DNA from 2 places in the Streptomyces sp. NBC_01268 genome. Region 2 is predicted to be linked to the other one. Evidence: riboswitches for the same ligand, from Rfam matches in the RefSeq annotation. Region 2 holds a riboswitch; the other holds the start of a gene.
The links. Region 2 has a riboswitch for cobalamin ahead of OG309_RS25030 (ribonucleoside-diphosphate reductase subunit alpha). Riboswitches for the same ligand answer to the same signal wherever they lie in the genome.
Positions count from the first base shown of each region.

Region 1: another riboswitch for cobalamin. It lies ahead of OG309_RS08820 (cobalamin biosynthesis protein); the one in region 2 lies ahead of OG309_RS25030 (ribonucleoside-diphosphate reductase subunit alpha).

Region 1 covers NZ_CP108454.1:2,023,387-2,030,237, forward strand. Annotated here, with positions in the region: gene OG309_RS08800 (hypothetical protein) at 1-427, opposite strand, end outside; gene OG309_RS08805 (alpha/beta hydrolase) at 587-1,714, opposite strand; gene OG309_RS08810 (inorganic phosphate transporter) at 2,100-3,377, shown strand; gene OG309_RS08815 (hypothetical protein) at 3,394-3,615, shown strand; adenosylcobalamin (AdoCbl) riboswitch at 3,796-3,870, shown strand; gene OG309_RS08820 (cobalamin biosynthesis protein) at 3,924-4,916, shown strand; gene OG309_RS08825 (cobyric acid synthase) at 4,913-6,421, shown strand; gene OG309_RS08830 (putative cobaltochelatase) at 6,480-6,851, shown strand, end outside.
Region 2 covers NZ_CP108454.1:5,530,295-5,537,145, reverse strand. Annotated here, with positions in the region: gene OG309_RS25055 (extracellular solute-binding protein) at 1-232, opposite strand, end outside; gene OG309_RS25050 (GntR family transcriptional regulator) at 525-1,289, shown strand; gene OG309_RS25045 (DUF3311 domain-containing protein) at 1,393-1,647, shown strand; gene mctP (monocarboxylate uptake permease MctP) at 1,644-3,269, shown strand; gene OG309_RS25035 (GNAT family N-acetyltransferase) at 3,357-3,872, shown strand; cobalamin riboswitch at 3,931-4,055, shown strand; gene OG309_RS25030 (ribonucleoside-diphosphate reductase subunit alpha) at 4,184-6,547, shown strand; gene OG309_RS25025 (ribonucleotide-diphosphate reductase subunit beta) at 6,547-6,851, shown strand, end outside.

The DNA of each region.
Region 1 (6,851 bases), 3.5 Mb from region 2:
GGGCGACCCAGCCGCGCAGCACGGCGGAGTCGTCGCGGTCCCAGGCGTGCAGCCGCCAGCCGGGGCGGGCGGTGTCGCCGTGCAGTTCGACGAGTCCGGCGAGCCGGGCGCGGTCCCAGCCGGCCCGGACCTGGGCGGGCGTCAGATCCAGCGCGGCGGCGGCCCGTTCCCCGTCGACGACGTCCGGGGGCGCCGTCTCGGCGTTGCGGTCCACCGCGGCCCAGCGGGCGATGCGTACGGCGTCGGCCAGCACGGCACGGGCCTGGCCGGCCAGTACCGCGCGGGGCGGTGTCCCCTCGGGCGGTCGCGGCGCCGGGCGGGTGCGCCGGGTCGTCACGGCCCGCCGCGCGGTGGCGAGGGCCCGCGGACGGACGAGTCGGAGTCTGGAGTTGCGCGCCAATGGTTCATCGGGCTTTCGAGACGTCACGGGGGCAGTCTTCCCGCTGACGGCCCGAAAGCCCAATCGGAATCCGCAACGCCGCTGCATTGGTCCCCGCTTCGGGGCGTCGGCGGCCACGGGGCCGGAGCCCGCTGCTCGCTTGACGCGCGTGCGGAGGGGCCCCCGGGGCGGGTCCCCGTGCAGCTCCTAGACGAGCGGCGTCATGAAGCGCCGCAGCGCCTCCTCGTAGCGGGTCGGGTCCGCGTTCCACATGGCCGCGTGCGGGGCGTTGCCGACCGTGGTGAGGGTGACCAGGTCGGGGCGGAGGGCGGCCAGCCGCTGCGAGCGGTCCCAGGGGGCGATCGTGTCGTCGGGTCCGTGGAAGACGAGGGTCGGCACCCGCAGCCCGGAGGGGTCGGCGGCCTCCGCGAGCCGGTCGCCGTGCAGACCGGTCCTGCCCTGGGCGGCGCGGACGGCGAGCGGGACGAGGGGGCCGGGCACCCCGCGGGCGGCGGCGAGGTTGCGCAGGGTGGCCTCCCAGTCGAGGACCGGGGAGTCGAGGACCAGGCCGCGGATCCGGTCCCGCACCCCGGAGCCCGCGGCGGCGTGCAGGGCCATCGCGGCGCCCGCGCCCCAGCCGAGCAGGACGACCTGTCCGGCGCCCCGGCGGACGGCGTAGCGGAGGGCGGCGTCGACGTCGCGCCACTCGGAGTCGCCCAGGTGGGCGAGGCCGTCGGGGGCGGCGGGCGCGCCCTCGTCGCCGCGGTAGGCGGGGACGAGGACGGGGACCTGCCGGCGGTGGAGGAAGGGAACGAGGTTGAGGGCGTGCTCGCGGGTGGCGCCGAGGCCGTGCAGGGCGATCACCCAGGTGGAGTGGGCGCCGGGGACGAGCCAGGCGGGCAGGTTGCCGAGTTCGCCGGGGATCTCGACGTCCTCGTACGGCAGGCCGAGGGCGGTCTCGGGGGTGCCGCAGTGGAGCTGCGGGGTGAAGCGGACGCGGGCTCCGGTGGAGAGGGTGCCGAGCTCGACCCGTTCGAGCCGGCGCACCACCGTGTCGGCGGTGTGCGGGACCCGGTCCAGGACGGGTCCGACGACCGCGTGCAGTCCGGCGGCCTCGATCCCGTAGGTGCCGGGGCGCAGGGAGGCCAGGCTGCGGGTGAGGGTGATCCGGCCGGGCCCGCTGGCGTGCACGGTCAGTCTGGGGTCGCCCGGGAGGGGGCGTCCGGACGGCACCTTGAGGGCGGCGTCGCTGGCGTACCGGCCGGCCGCCACAGCGGCCGCGCCGACACCGATCACTGTGGTGACGGCAGCTGCCGTCGCTGTAGCCGGGCGCACGCTCCCAGTGTCGGCAGAGGGCGGGAAGGCTGCCACCGGACGGACCTCCCGACGAGTGACATGGCTCTCGTCGGAGGGGTCGTCCGTACGGCTGACGGGGTGCGCGCGGGGTCGGCCGGCGGGCCGTGAGGGGTCCATGGGACGGAACGGGTGGAGAGGGGTGGAAGGGGTGGGAGTCGCATGCGTCCTGGTACGGCAGGGCTTACCCCGGGTCGCACCCTGACCGCATGGTGGACAGCCGGGCGGTCCGGGACGGTTCCGGGGGCGGAAATGGAATGCCGGGACCCCGGTTGGGGACACCACACAGCCCGATCCAGTTCATCTTCCGTTCACCCAGGTTGCGTACGTTCGACGAGCCACTGACGTCAAACGATTGCCTGGGTAAATGGAACACATCACGCTGCTGCTCGCGATTGTGGTCGTGACAGCTCTCGTGTTCGATTTCACGAACGGTTTCCACGACACCGCCAACGCGATGGCGACGACCATCTCGACCGGTGCTCTCAAGCCCAAGACGGCGGTGGCCATGTCCGCCGTGCTGAACCTCGTCGGCGCGTTCCTGTCCGTGGAGGTCGCCAAGACGATCTCCGGCGGGATCATCAACGAAGAGGGCATTCGTACAGAAGTGATCTTCGCGGCGCTCGTCGGCGCCATCCTGTGGAACCTGCTGACCTGGCTGCTCGGTCTGCCGTCCAGCTCCTCCCACGCCCTGTTCGGCGGCCTCATCGGCGCCGCCGTGATGTCGGCCGGCTGGGGCGCGGTCAACGGACCGACCATCGTCACCAAGGTCCTGATCCCCGCCGTCGCCGCCCCGATCGTCGCCGGTCTCGCCGCGATGGTCGCCACCCGGCTGACCTACCGCATCGGCGCGAAGGCCGAGACGAAGGCCACCGCCAAGGGCTACCGGGCCGGCCAGATCGCCTCCGCCGGTCTGGTCTCGCTCGCGCACGGCACCAACGACGCCCAGAAGACGATGGGCATCATCACCCTCGCCCTGGTCACCGGCGGCGTCCTCGCCCCCGGCTCCAACCCTCCGATGTGGGTCATCGTCGCCGCCGGTGTGGCGATCGCGCTCGGCACCTACCTCGGCGGCTGGCGCATCATCCGCACCATGGGCAAGGGCCTCACCGACCTCCAGCCGCAGCAGGGCTTCGCCGCCCAGACCAGCGCCGCCACGGTCATCCTGGCCTCCTCCCACCTGGGCTTCTCGCTCTCCACCACCCAGTCCTGCTCGGGTGCCGTGATGGGCGCCGGCCTCGGCCGCAAGGGCGGTGTCGTCCGCTGGTCGACCGCCACCCGGATGTTCGTCGCCTGGGGTCTGACCCTGCCCGCCGCGGGCGTGGTCGGCGCCGGTGCCGAGTTCCTCACCAAGCAGGGCCCCTGGGGCATCGCCGCCGTCGCGGTCCTGCTGGTCGCCGGTTCCGGTGTCATCTGGTCGCTGTCCCGTCGCAAGCCGGTCGACCACAACAACGTCACGGCCGACGACCTCGACGCCGCCCCCGCCGAGCCCGCCGGCGTCGTGACCACCGCCATCGCGGCCGTCACCCCGCCGCCGCCGGCCGGCTCCGTCGCCGCCGTCGCGGACACGGACCTGAAGACCACCATCCCCACCCCGGGCCCCACGGACCCGGCCGCTCCCCCGGCCCCCGCCGCCGCGGTCTAAGGAACTGGAACCAAGCATGAAGATCGACTGGGCAGCCCTCGGCTCCGTCTTCGGAGTCAGCCTCGTGGCGACCGTCGCCCTGGTGGGCCTCTTCACCCTCGGTGTCATGGGCCTCTCCAAGCAGGAGGAGGCGGCCGCGAGCGGCGGCTCCGCCGGCCTGGCCCGCACCGGCGCCTACGCCTGCTTCGCCCTGTGCGCGGCGGCCGTGGCGTACGGCATCTACCTGATCGTCATCTGACGCGCTCCACCGAGCGTCGTCCGACGCACGGGCACGACGGCCGGGCGGTCCGCACCACGGGTGCGGACCGCCCGGCCGTCGTGTCTGTGGCGCTCCGCACAGTGACCCGACGCAGGTCAAGGGTGAGTTGACGGCTGTTCGCGCAGCGTGGTGGACTGCCGGGGCCATTACGGCGGCAGTAGAGGAAGTCCGGTGCGAATCCGGCGCGGTCCCGCCACTGTGACCGGCCCCCCGGGGCCGGGAGTCAGGAACTCTCGCCGCCGGTCACGTCGATCCAGGGCGCGGACCCTGAGTGAGGACAGAGCGCCATGCCCGGCCGCGGCCTCAGCTTTCCCGGTACCACCGGCGCCTCCGGTGCCACCCGAGTCTTCGCGTACGGAGCGGCCGCCGGCCTCGCCGTCGACCTGCTCGCGGGCGACCCCCGCCGCGGCCATCCCGTCGCCGCCTTCGGCCGGGCCGCCGGCGCGGTCGAGGAGCGCCTGCTGCGCGACCACCGCGGCTGGGGCGCCCTGCACACCGCCGTCTGCGCCGGCTCCACCATGGCGCTCGGCGCCCTGGCCGCCCGTACGGTACGGGGCAGCCGCGCCGCCACCGTCGCCCTGACCGCCGCCTCCGTGTGGGCCGTCGTCGGCGGTACGACCCTGGGCCGCGAGGCCCGCGCGATCGGCGGGGCGCTCGCGGCCGGGGACCTGGAGGTCGCCCGGGAGCGCCTGCCGCACCTGTGCGGGCGCGACCCGCACTCCCTGGACGGTCCCGCGATGGCCCGCGCGGTCGTCGAGTCGGTCGCCGAGAACACCTCCGACGCCGTCGTGGGCGCCCTGTTCTGGGGCGCCGTCGCGGGCGTGCCCGGCCTGGTCGGCTTCCGGGCGGTCAACACCCTGGACGCGATGGTCGGCCACAAGTCACCGAAGTACCGCCGCTTCGGCTGGGCCTCGGCCCGGCTCGACGACCTCGCCGGCTGGCCGGGCGCCCGGCTCACCGCCGTCCTCGCCACCGTCGCCGGCGGGAACCCGCGCGGCGCGGCCCGGGCCTGGCGCGCCGACGCGGCGAAGCACCCCAGCCCCAACGCGGGCCCCGTGGAGGCCTCCTTCGCGGGCGCGCTCGGCGTACGGCTCGGCGGGACGCTGGCGTACGGCGGCCGGATCGAGCACCGGCCCGTCCTCAACGGGGCGGGGCGGCCCGTCGAGGTCGCCGACATCGACCGGGCGGTACGCCTGTCCCGCCGGGTGACCGGACTGACCCTGGCCGCCTGTGTCGGCGGCCGGATGATCGCGAGCGCGCTGAAGCGGAGGAACGCATGAGGGGTGGGGGGCTGCTGGTCGCCGGGACCACGTCCGACGCGGGCAAGAGCGTCGTCACGGCCGGCATCTGCCGCTGGCTGGTCCGGCAGGGCGTCAAGGTCGCGCCGTTCAAGGGGCAGAACATGTCCCTGAACTCCTTCGTCACCCGGGAGGGCGCCGAGATCGGCCGCGCCCAGGCCATGCAGGCGCAGGCCGCCCGCGTCGAGCCCACCGCGCTGATGAACCCGGTGCTCCTGAAGCCCGGCAGCGACCGCTCCAGCCAGGTCGTGCTCATGGGGAAGCCGGTCGGCGAGATGAGCGCCCGCGGCTACCACGGCGGGCGCCAGGCGACGCTCTTCGAGCCCGTGATGGCGTGCCTGGAGGAACTGCGGGGCACGTATGACGCCGTGATCTGCGAGGGGGCGGGCAGCCCGGCCGAGATCAACCTGCGGCGCACGGACATCGTGAACATGGGCATCGCGCGGGCCGCGAAGCTGCCCGTCGTGGTCGTCGGCGACATCGACCGGGGCGGGGTGTTCGCCCAGTTCTTCGGCACGACGGCGCTGCTCGCACCCGAGGACCAGGCGCTCGTCGCCGGCTATCTGGTGAACAAGTTCCGGGGCGACGTGACGCTCCTCGAGCCCGGTCTCGACATGCTCCACGGGCTCACCGGACGCCGCGCCCTCGGTGTCCTGCCGTACGCGCACGGGCTCGGCATCGACGAGGAGGACGGCCTGCGGGTCTCGCTGCGGGGCACCGTCCGCGAGTCGGTGGTGGCGCCGCCGGTCGGCGCCGACGTGCTGCGGGTCGCCGTCTGCGCCGTCCCGCTGATGTCCAACTTCACCGACGTGGACGCGCTGGCCGCCGAGCCGGGCGTCGTGGTCCGGTTCGTGGACCGGCCCGAGGAGCTCGTCGACGCGGACCTGGTCGTCGTGCCCGGCACCCGCGGCACCGTCAAGGCCCTCGCCTGGCTGCGGGAACGCGGCCTGGCCGACGCGCTGGCCCGGCGCGCCGCCGAGGGGCGCCCGGTGCTCGGCATCTGCGGCGGCTTCCAGGCGCTCGGCCAGCGGATCGAGGACGAGGTGGAGTCGAGGGCCGGCGTGGTCGACGGGCTCGGGCTGCTGCCCGTGCGGGTGCGCTTCGGCGTCGAGAAGACCCTGGCCCGGCCGGTCGGCGAGGCGCTCGGCGAACGGGTCGAGGGGTACGAGATCCACCACGGCGTCGCCACCGTCGAGGGCGGCGAGCCGTTCCTCGACGGCTGCCGGGTCGGTGCGGTGTGGGGCACCCACTGGCACGGCTCGCTGGAGAGCGACGGCTTCCGCAGGGCCTTCCTGCGCGAGGTCGCCGCCGCCTCCGGCCGCCGCTTCGTCCCGGCCCCGGACACCTCGTTCGGCGCGCTCCGCGAGGAGCAGCTGGACCGGCTGGGCGACCTGATCGAGGAGCACGCCGACACGGACGCGCTGCTGCGGCTCATCGAGGAGGGCGCCCCGGCGGGGCTGCCGTTCGTGCCGCCGGGGGCGCCGTGACCGCCGCGCCCGCACCGCCCGCCCCGACCTCCGTACGACTCGAAGGAGTGACCACCCGATGAGCACCCGCTATCCGTTCACCGCCGTCGTCGGCATGGACGACCTGCGGCTCGCGCTGCTGCTGAACGCCGTCAGCCCGGCCGTGGGCGGTGTGCTCGTCCGCGGCGAGAAGGGCACCGCCAAGTCGACCGCCGTGCGCGCGCTCGCCGAGCTGCTGCCGGCCGTGCCCGTGGTCGCGGGCTGCCGCTTCAGCTGCGACCCGGGCGCGCCCGACCCCGGCTGCCCGGACGGGCCGCACGAGGCCGCGGGCGGCGACGAACGGCCCGCGCGCATGGTCGAGCTGCCCGTCGGCGCCTCCGAGGACCGACTGGTCGGCGCGCTCGACATCGAGCGGGCGCTCGCCGAGGGCGTGAAGGCCTTCGAGCCGGGC
Region 2 (6,851 bases):
AGCCGTAGTACTCGTGCTTGATCTTGATGCCCGGGTGCTTCTTGGTCACCGCGTCGTCGGCGGCCTTGACCAGCTCGGGCCAGTTGTTCTGGGCGTCGACCGTCAGCCAGACGGTGAGCTCCTTGGCGTCGCCGCCGGCCTTCGCCCCGCCCTTGTCGTCCGAGCCACCACACGCGGCAATGCTGACCATCATGCCCGCGACGCCGATCGCCGCGATGAGCTTGCGCTTCACGCCACCCTCCTCAGGGATGCTGCAACCCCTGCCCACCGCGCGAAGACATACAGACATACGTCGAGTAATGCTCGTGGGGCTGGGACCTGGTCTTTAATGGTGTAGACCAGTACCCGGAGCTTGGCCTAGACCTTTAGGGGTGTCAAGGGTGTATAAGAAGGGCAGTCGGGTCCGTTATCGGACCGACACCTGAGGGAGGGCGACGACCCGTGACCGGTCCGTGCCACCATGTGAGCCGCGACAGACGGAGGAGCCGGTGACGGCAGCAGCACAGGAGTCGGGAAGGCAGGCCATGGCCACGGACGCGGGCAGCACGGAGACAGAGGGCGGCGCCGCCACCCGCACCGCGCGCGTGCCCAAGTACTACCGACTGAAGCGGCACTTGCTCGACATGACGGACACCCTGCCGCCCGGCACCCCGGTCCCGCCCGAGCGCACCCTCGCCGCCGAGTTCGACACCTCGCGCACCACCGTGCGCCAGGCACTGCAGGAACTGGTGGTCGAGGGCCGCCTGGAGCGGATCCAGGGCAAGGGCACCTTCGTGGCCAAGCCCAAGGTCTCCCAGGCGCTCCAGCTCACCTCGTACACCGAGGACATGCGCGCGCAGGGCCTGGAGCCCACCTCGCAGCTCCTCGACATCGGGTACGTCACGGCCGACGACACCCTCGCCGGGCTGCTCGACATCACCGCCGGCGGCCGGGTGCTGCGGATCGAGCGCCTGCGCCTGGCGAGCGGCGAGCCGATGGCCATCGAGACCACCCACCTGTCCGCGAAGCGCTTCCCGGCGCTGCGGCGTTCGCTGGTGAAGTACACCTCGCTCTACACGGCCCTCGCCGAGGTGTACGACGTGCACCTGGCCGAGGCCGAGGAGACCATCGAGACCTCGCTGGCCACCCCGCGCGAGGCCGGCCTGCTCGGTACGGACGTGGGCCTGCCGATGCTGATGCTCTCCCGGCACTCCCTCGACGCGCAGGGCGAACCGGTCGAATGGGTGCGTTCGGTCTACCGCGGCGACCGCTACAAGTTCGTCGCCCGACTGCAGCGTCCCAACGGCTGACCCGGCACGGCCGATCCGTTATACGGACAGGGGTTCCTAACAGCGAGACCGTCCCCTAGATTTCCCCGTCTTACGAGGTGATCAGTGAGGGGACGGTTTCACCATGTCAGAAGCGACACAAGGGAAACAACCGGTCATCACGCCATCGAGGGTGGTGATCGCGCTCTGCCTGCTCGCGCCGTTCGTGGCGATGCTCTGGGTGAGCTCGTACGCGAAGGTGGACCCCACCTTCATCGGCATCCCGTTCTTCTACTGGTACCAGATGCTCTGGGTGGTCGTCTCCACCGGACTGACGATGCTCGCGTACCAGCTCTGGAAGCGCGACCAGCGCGCCCGCAAGGGAGGTGACGCGCGATGAAGGACGGCGTGAACGGCGTCGCGCTCGGCGTCTTCGTCTTCTTCTTCCTGGCCGTCACGGTCATGGGCTTCCTGGCCGCCAAGTGGCGCAAGGCCGAGAACGAGAACAGCCTCGACGAATGGGGCCTGGGCGGCCGTTCGTTCGGCACCTGGGTCACCTGGTTCCTGCTCGGCGGCGACCTCTACACCGCGTACACCTTCGTCGCCGTCCCGGCGGCCATCTACGCGGCGGGCGCGGCCGGCTTCTTCGCCGTGCCGTACACGATCCTGGTCTACCCGCTGATCTTCACCTTCCTGCCCCGCCTGTGGTCGGTGTCCCACAAGCACGGTTACGTCACCACCTCCGACTTCGTCCGCGGCCGCTTCGGCTCCAAGGGCCTGTCGCTGGCGGTCGCCGTCACCGGCATCCTCGCCACCATGCCGTACATCGCCCTCCAGCTCGTCGGCATCCAGGCCGTCCTGGACGTGATGGGCGTCGGCGGCGGCGAGGGCACCAACTGGTTCGTCAAGGACCTGCCGCTGCTCATCGCCTTCGGCGTCCTCGCGGCGTACACGTACTCCTCCGGTCTGCGCGCCCCGGCGCTCATCGCCTTCGTCAAGGACACCCTGATCTACATCGTCATCGCGGTGGCGATCATCTACATCCCGATCAAGCTGGGCGGCTTCGACGAGATCTTCGCCAAGGCGGGCGAGGCCTACCAGACGGTCAACCCGGCCACCGGCAAGCCCAAGGGCGCGCTCGTGCCCGGCGAGGCCGGCCAGTGGACGTACGCGACGCTGGCCCTCGGCTCGGCGCTGGCGCTCTTCATGTACCCGCACTCGATCACCGCGACGCTCTCCTCCAGGAGCCGCGAGGTGATCCGCCGCAACACCACGATCCTGCCGCTGTACTCGCTGATGCTGGGCCTGCTCGCGCTGCTCGGCTTCATGGCGATCGCCGCCGGCGTGAAGGTCACCAACGGGCAGCTCGCCATCCCGCAGCTCTTCGAGGACATGTTCCCCTCGTGGTTCGCGGGCGTGGCCTTCGCCGCCATCGGCATCGGCGCCCTGGTCCCGGCCGCGATCATGTCGATCGCGGCGGCCAACCTGTTCACGAGGAACATCTACAAGGACTTCCTCAAGCCGAACGCGACGCCCGAGCAGGAGACCAAGGTCTCCAAGCTGGTCTCGCTGCTGGTGAAGGTCGGCGCGCTGGTCTTCGTCCTCACCATGGACAAGACCGTCGCCATCAACTTCCAGCTGCTCGGCGGCATCTGGATCCTGCAGACCTTCCCCGCCCTCGTCGGCGGCCTGTTCACCCGCTGGTTCCACCGCTGGGCGCTGCTCGCCGGCTGGGCCGTCGGCATGGTCTACGGCACCGCCGCCGCGTACGGCGTGGCCAGCCCCACCCAGAAGCACTTCGGCGGCTCCTCGGCCGAGATCCCCGGCATCGGCGAGATCGGCTACATCGGCCTCACCGCCTTCGTGCTCAACCTGGTCGTCACCGTGGTCCTCACCTTCGTCCTGAAGGCGCTCAAGGCGCCCGACGGCGTCGACGAGACCTCGCCCGAGGACTACACGGCGGACGCCGGCGACGCGGGTGTCGCCACCGAGCTGCCGAAGGTCGGGACCGCCGGGCACTGAGCCCCGCGGGCCGTCGGCTCCACCGTCTCCGCCCGCCTCCGGTCATCCGGGGCGGGCGGAGCCGCGCCGGGGGGCAGACTGCCGTGCATGGACTTCACGATCAGGGCGGTACGGCCCGAGGAGTACGCGGCCCTCGGCGAGATCACCGCGCGGGCCTATCTCGACGACGGGTTCCTCAGCTTCGGCGAGGACGACGCGTACCTGCACCTGCTGCGGGACGTTGCCAGGCGCGACGCCGAGGCCGAGGTGCTCGTGGCCGTCGACACCACGGACGCGGCCGGCACGGTCCTCGGCGGGGTGACCTTCACCGCCGGCGGCGCCGAGTGGGCCGACATCGCCCGGGAGGGCGAGGCCGAGTTCCGCATGCTGGCGGTCGCGCACGCGGCGCGCGGCCGGGGCGTCGGGGAGGCCCTCGTGCGGGCCTGTGTGGACCGGGCGCGGGCCGTCGAGGGGTGCGCGCGGATCGTGCTCTCCACCCAGCGGACGATGACCACCGCCCACCGTGTCTATGAGCGACTGGGCTTCGTACGCTCCCCCGAGCGGGACTGGAATCCCGTCCAGGGGCTGGACTTCACGCTCTTCACCTACGTTCTGGAGCTCTGAGCTCCACTCCGACCGACACAACATGTGGGGGGTGCCGCGAGCGGCGCCCCCCACATGTATGCTCGTCCTCGCTGTCGCCGCAGGGGAATCCGGTGGAAATCCGGAACTGTCCCGCAACGGTGTGTTTTGCGCGCTTTCGCGCCCAGGGTGAGTCCGAAGACCTGCCGACAGCGCGCCCGGTCCGTCCGTTCCGGGTGCCACAGACGTCCGGGCCTCGCGGAGTGGGCCGGTGGACGCGGCGCCGCCGTGCGTACGGCCGCCCGTTCCCGCCTCCCGTCCTGGCTCCGAGCCGAGCGAGGGAGAGCCCCCACGTGACCATCGCGCCCGCCGATCCGGCCGCAGCGATCGAGACCGACGGCCCCGGCACCGTGCTGCTGCGGGTCCTGACCGATCTCACCGCCGACCTCCCGGACACCGACCCCGGCAAGGTCGCCGCCGCCGCCCTGCGCGGCCGCAGCGCCGGTTCGGACGAGGCGGAGCTGCGCGAGCTGGCCACCGAGGCCGCCGCCGGACTCATCGCCGAGGACCCGGCGTACTCCCGGCTCGCCGCCCGGCTGCTCACCCTCACCATCACCGACGAGGCGGCGGGCCAGGGCGCGCTCTCCTTCTCGGCCTCCGTCGCCGTCGGCCACCGCGAGGGCCTGATCGCCGACCGCACGGCCGCGTTCGTCGCCACGCACACCGCGCGCCTCGACGCGCTGATCGACGCGGCCGGTGACGACCGCTTCGGCTACTTCGGCCTGCGCACCCTCTACTCCCGCTACCTGCTGCGGCACCCGATCACCCGCCAGGTCATCGAGACCCCGCAGCACTTCATGCTGCGCGTCGCGTGCGGTCTGGCCGAGGACGAGTCGGTGCGCGCCGTGGACGAGGTGGCGGCGCTGTACGGGCTGATGAGCCGGCTCGACTACCTGCCCTCCTCCCCCACGCTCTTCAACTCCGGCACCCGCCACCCGCAGATGTCCTCCTGCTACCTGCTGGACTCCCCGCAGGACGAGCTGGACTCCATCTACGACCGCTACCACCAGGTCGCGCGCCTGTCGAAGCACGCGGGCGGCATCGGCCTGTCGTACTCCCGCATCCGCGCCCGGGGTTCGCTGATCCGCGGCACCAACGGGCACTCCAACGGCATCGTGCCGTTCCTGAAGACGCTGGACGCCTCCGTCGCCGCGGTGAACCAGGGCGGCCGCCGCAAGGGCGCCGCCGCGGTCTACCTGGAGACCTGGCACGCGGACATCGAGGAGTTCCTGGAGCTCCGCGACAACACCGGCGAGGACGCCCGCCGTACGCACAACCTGAACCTGGCGCACTGGATCCCGGACGAGTTCATGCGCCGGGTCAACGCGGACGCCGAGTGGTCGCTCTTCTCGCCGGCCGACGTGCCCGAGCTGGTCGACCTGTACGGCGAGGAGTTCGACGCCGCGTACCACAAGGCGGAGGCGGCGGGCCTGGCCAAGAAGTCCATGCCGGCCCGTGACCTGTACGGCCGGATGATGCGCACCCTCGCGCAGACCGGCAACGGCTGGATGACCTTCAAGGACGCCTCCAACCGGACCGCCAACCAGACCGCCGAGCCGGGCTCCGTCGTCCACTCCTCGAACCTCTGCACCGAGATCATCGAGGTCACCGACGACGGCGAGACGGCCGTCTGCAACCTCGGCTCGGTCAACCTCGGCGCCTTCGTCCGGGAAGGAGCCGACGGCGGGCAGATCGACTGGGCGCGGCTCGACGAGACCGTGCGCACCGCCGTCACCTTCCTCGACCGGGTCGTCGACATCAACTTCTACCCGACCGAGCAGGCCGGCCGCTCCAACGCCCGCTGGCGTCCGGTGGGCCTGGGCGCGATGGGCCTCCAGGACGTCTTCTTCAAGCTGAAGCTGCCCTTCGACTCGGCCGAGGCCCGCGCGCTGTCCACCCGGATCGCCGAGCGGATCATGCTGGCCGCGTACGAGGCCTCCGCCGACCTCGCCGAGCGCAACGGCCCGCTGCCCGCCTGGGACAAGACCCGCACGGCCCGCGGTGTGCTGCACCCGGACCACTTCGACGTCGAGCTGAACTGGCCGGAGCGCTGGGCCGCGCTGCGCGAGCGGATCGCCGCCGTCGGCATGCGCAACAGCCTCCTCCTCGCCATCGCGCCGACCGCGACCATCGCCTCGATCGCCGGCGTCTACGAGTGCATCGAGCCGCAGGTCTCCAACCTGTTCAAGCGCGAGACGCTGTCCGGCGAGTTCCTCCAGGTCAACTCGTACCTCGTGGACGAGCTGAAGCGCCTCGGCGTGTGGGACGCGCAGACCCGTGAGGCGCTGCGCGACGCCAACGGCTCGGTGGCCGGCTTCACCTGGGTGCCGGCCGAAGTGCGCGAGCTGTACCGCACGGCCTGGGAGATCCCGCAGCGCGGCCTGATCGACATGGCCGCCGCCCGCACCCCGTTCCTGGACCAGGCGCAGTCGCTGAACCTGTTCCTGGAGACGCCGACCATCGGCAAGCTGTCGTCGATGTACGCGTACGCCTGGAAGCAGGGCCTGAAGACCACGTACTACCTGCGCTCGCGCCCGGCGACCCGGATCGCCCGCGCCGCGCAGGCCGCCGCCACCATCCCCGTCCAGCAGGTCGCCGACCCCGACGCCGTCGCCTGCTCCCTTGAGAACCCCGAGTCCTGCGAGGCCTGCCAGTGATGTCCGAGACCAAGAACCTGCTCGACCCGGGCTTCGAACTGACCCTCCGTCCCATGCGCTACCCGGACTTCTACGAGCGCTACCGGGACGCGATCAAGAACACCTGGACCGTGGAGGAGGTCGACCTCCACTCGGACGTCGCCGACCTCGCCAAGCTCACCCCGGGTGAGCAGCACATGATCGGCCGCCTGGTCGCCTTCTTCGCGACCGGCGACTCGATCGTGGCCAACAACCTGGTCCTGACGCTCTACAAGCACATCAACTCGCCCGAGGCGCGGCTCTACCTCTCGCGCCAGCTCTTCGA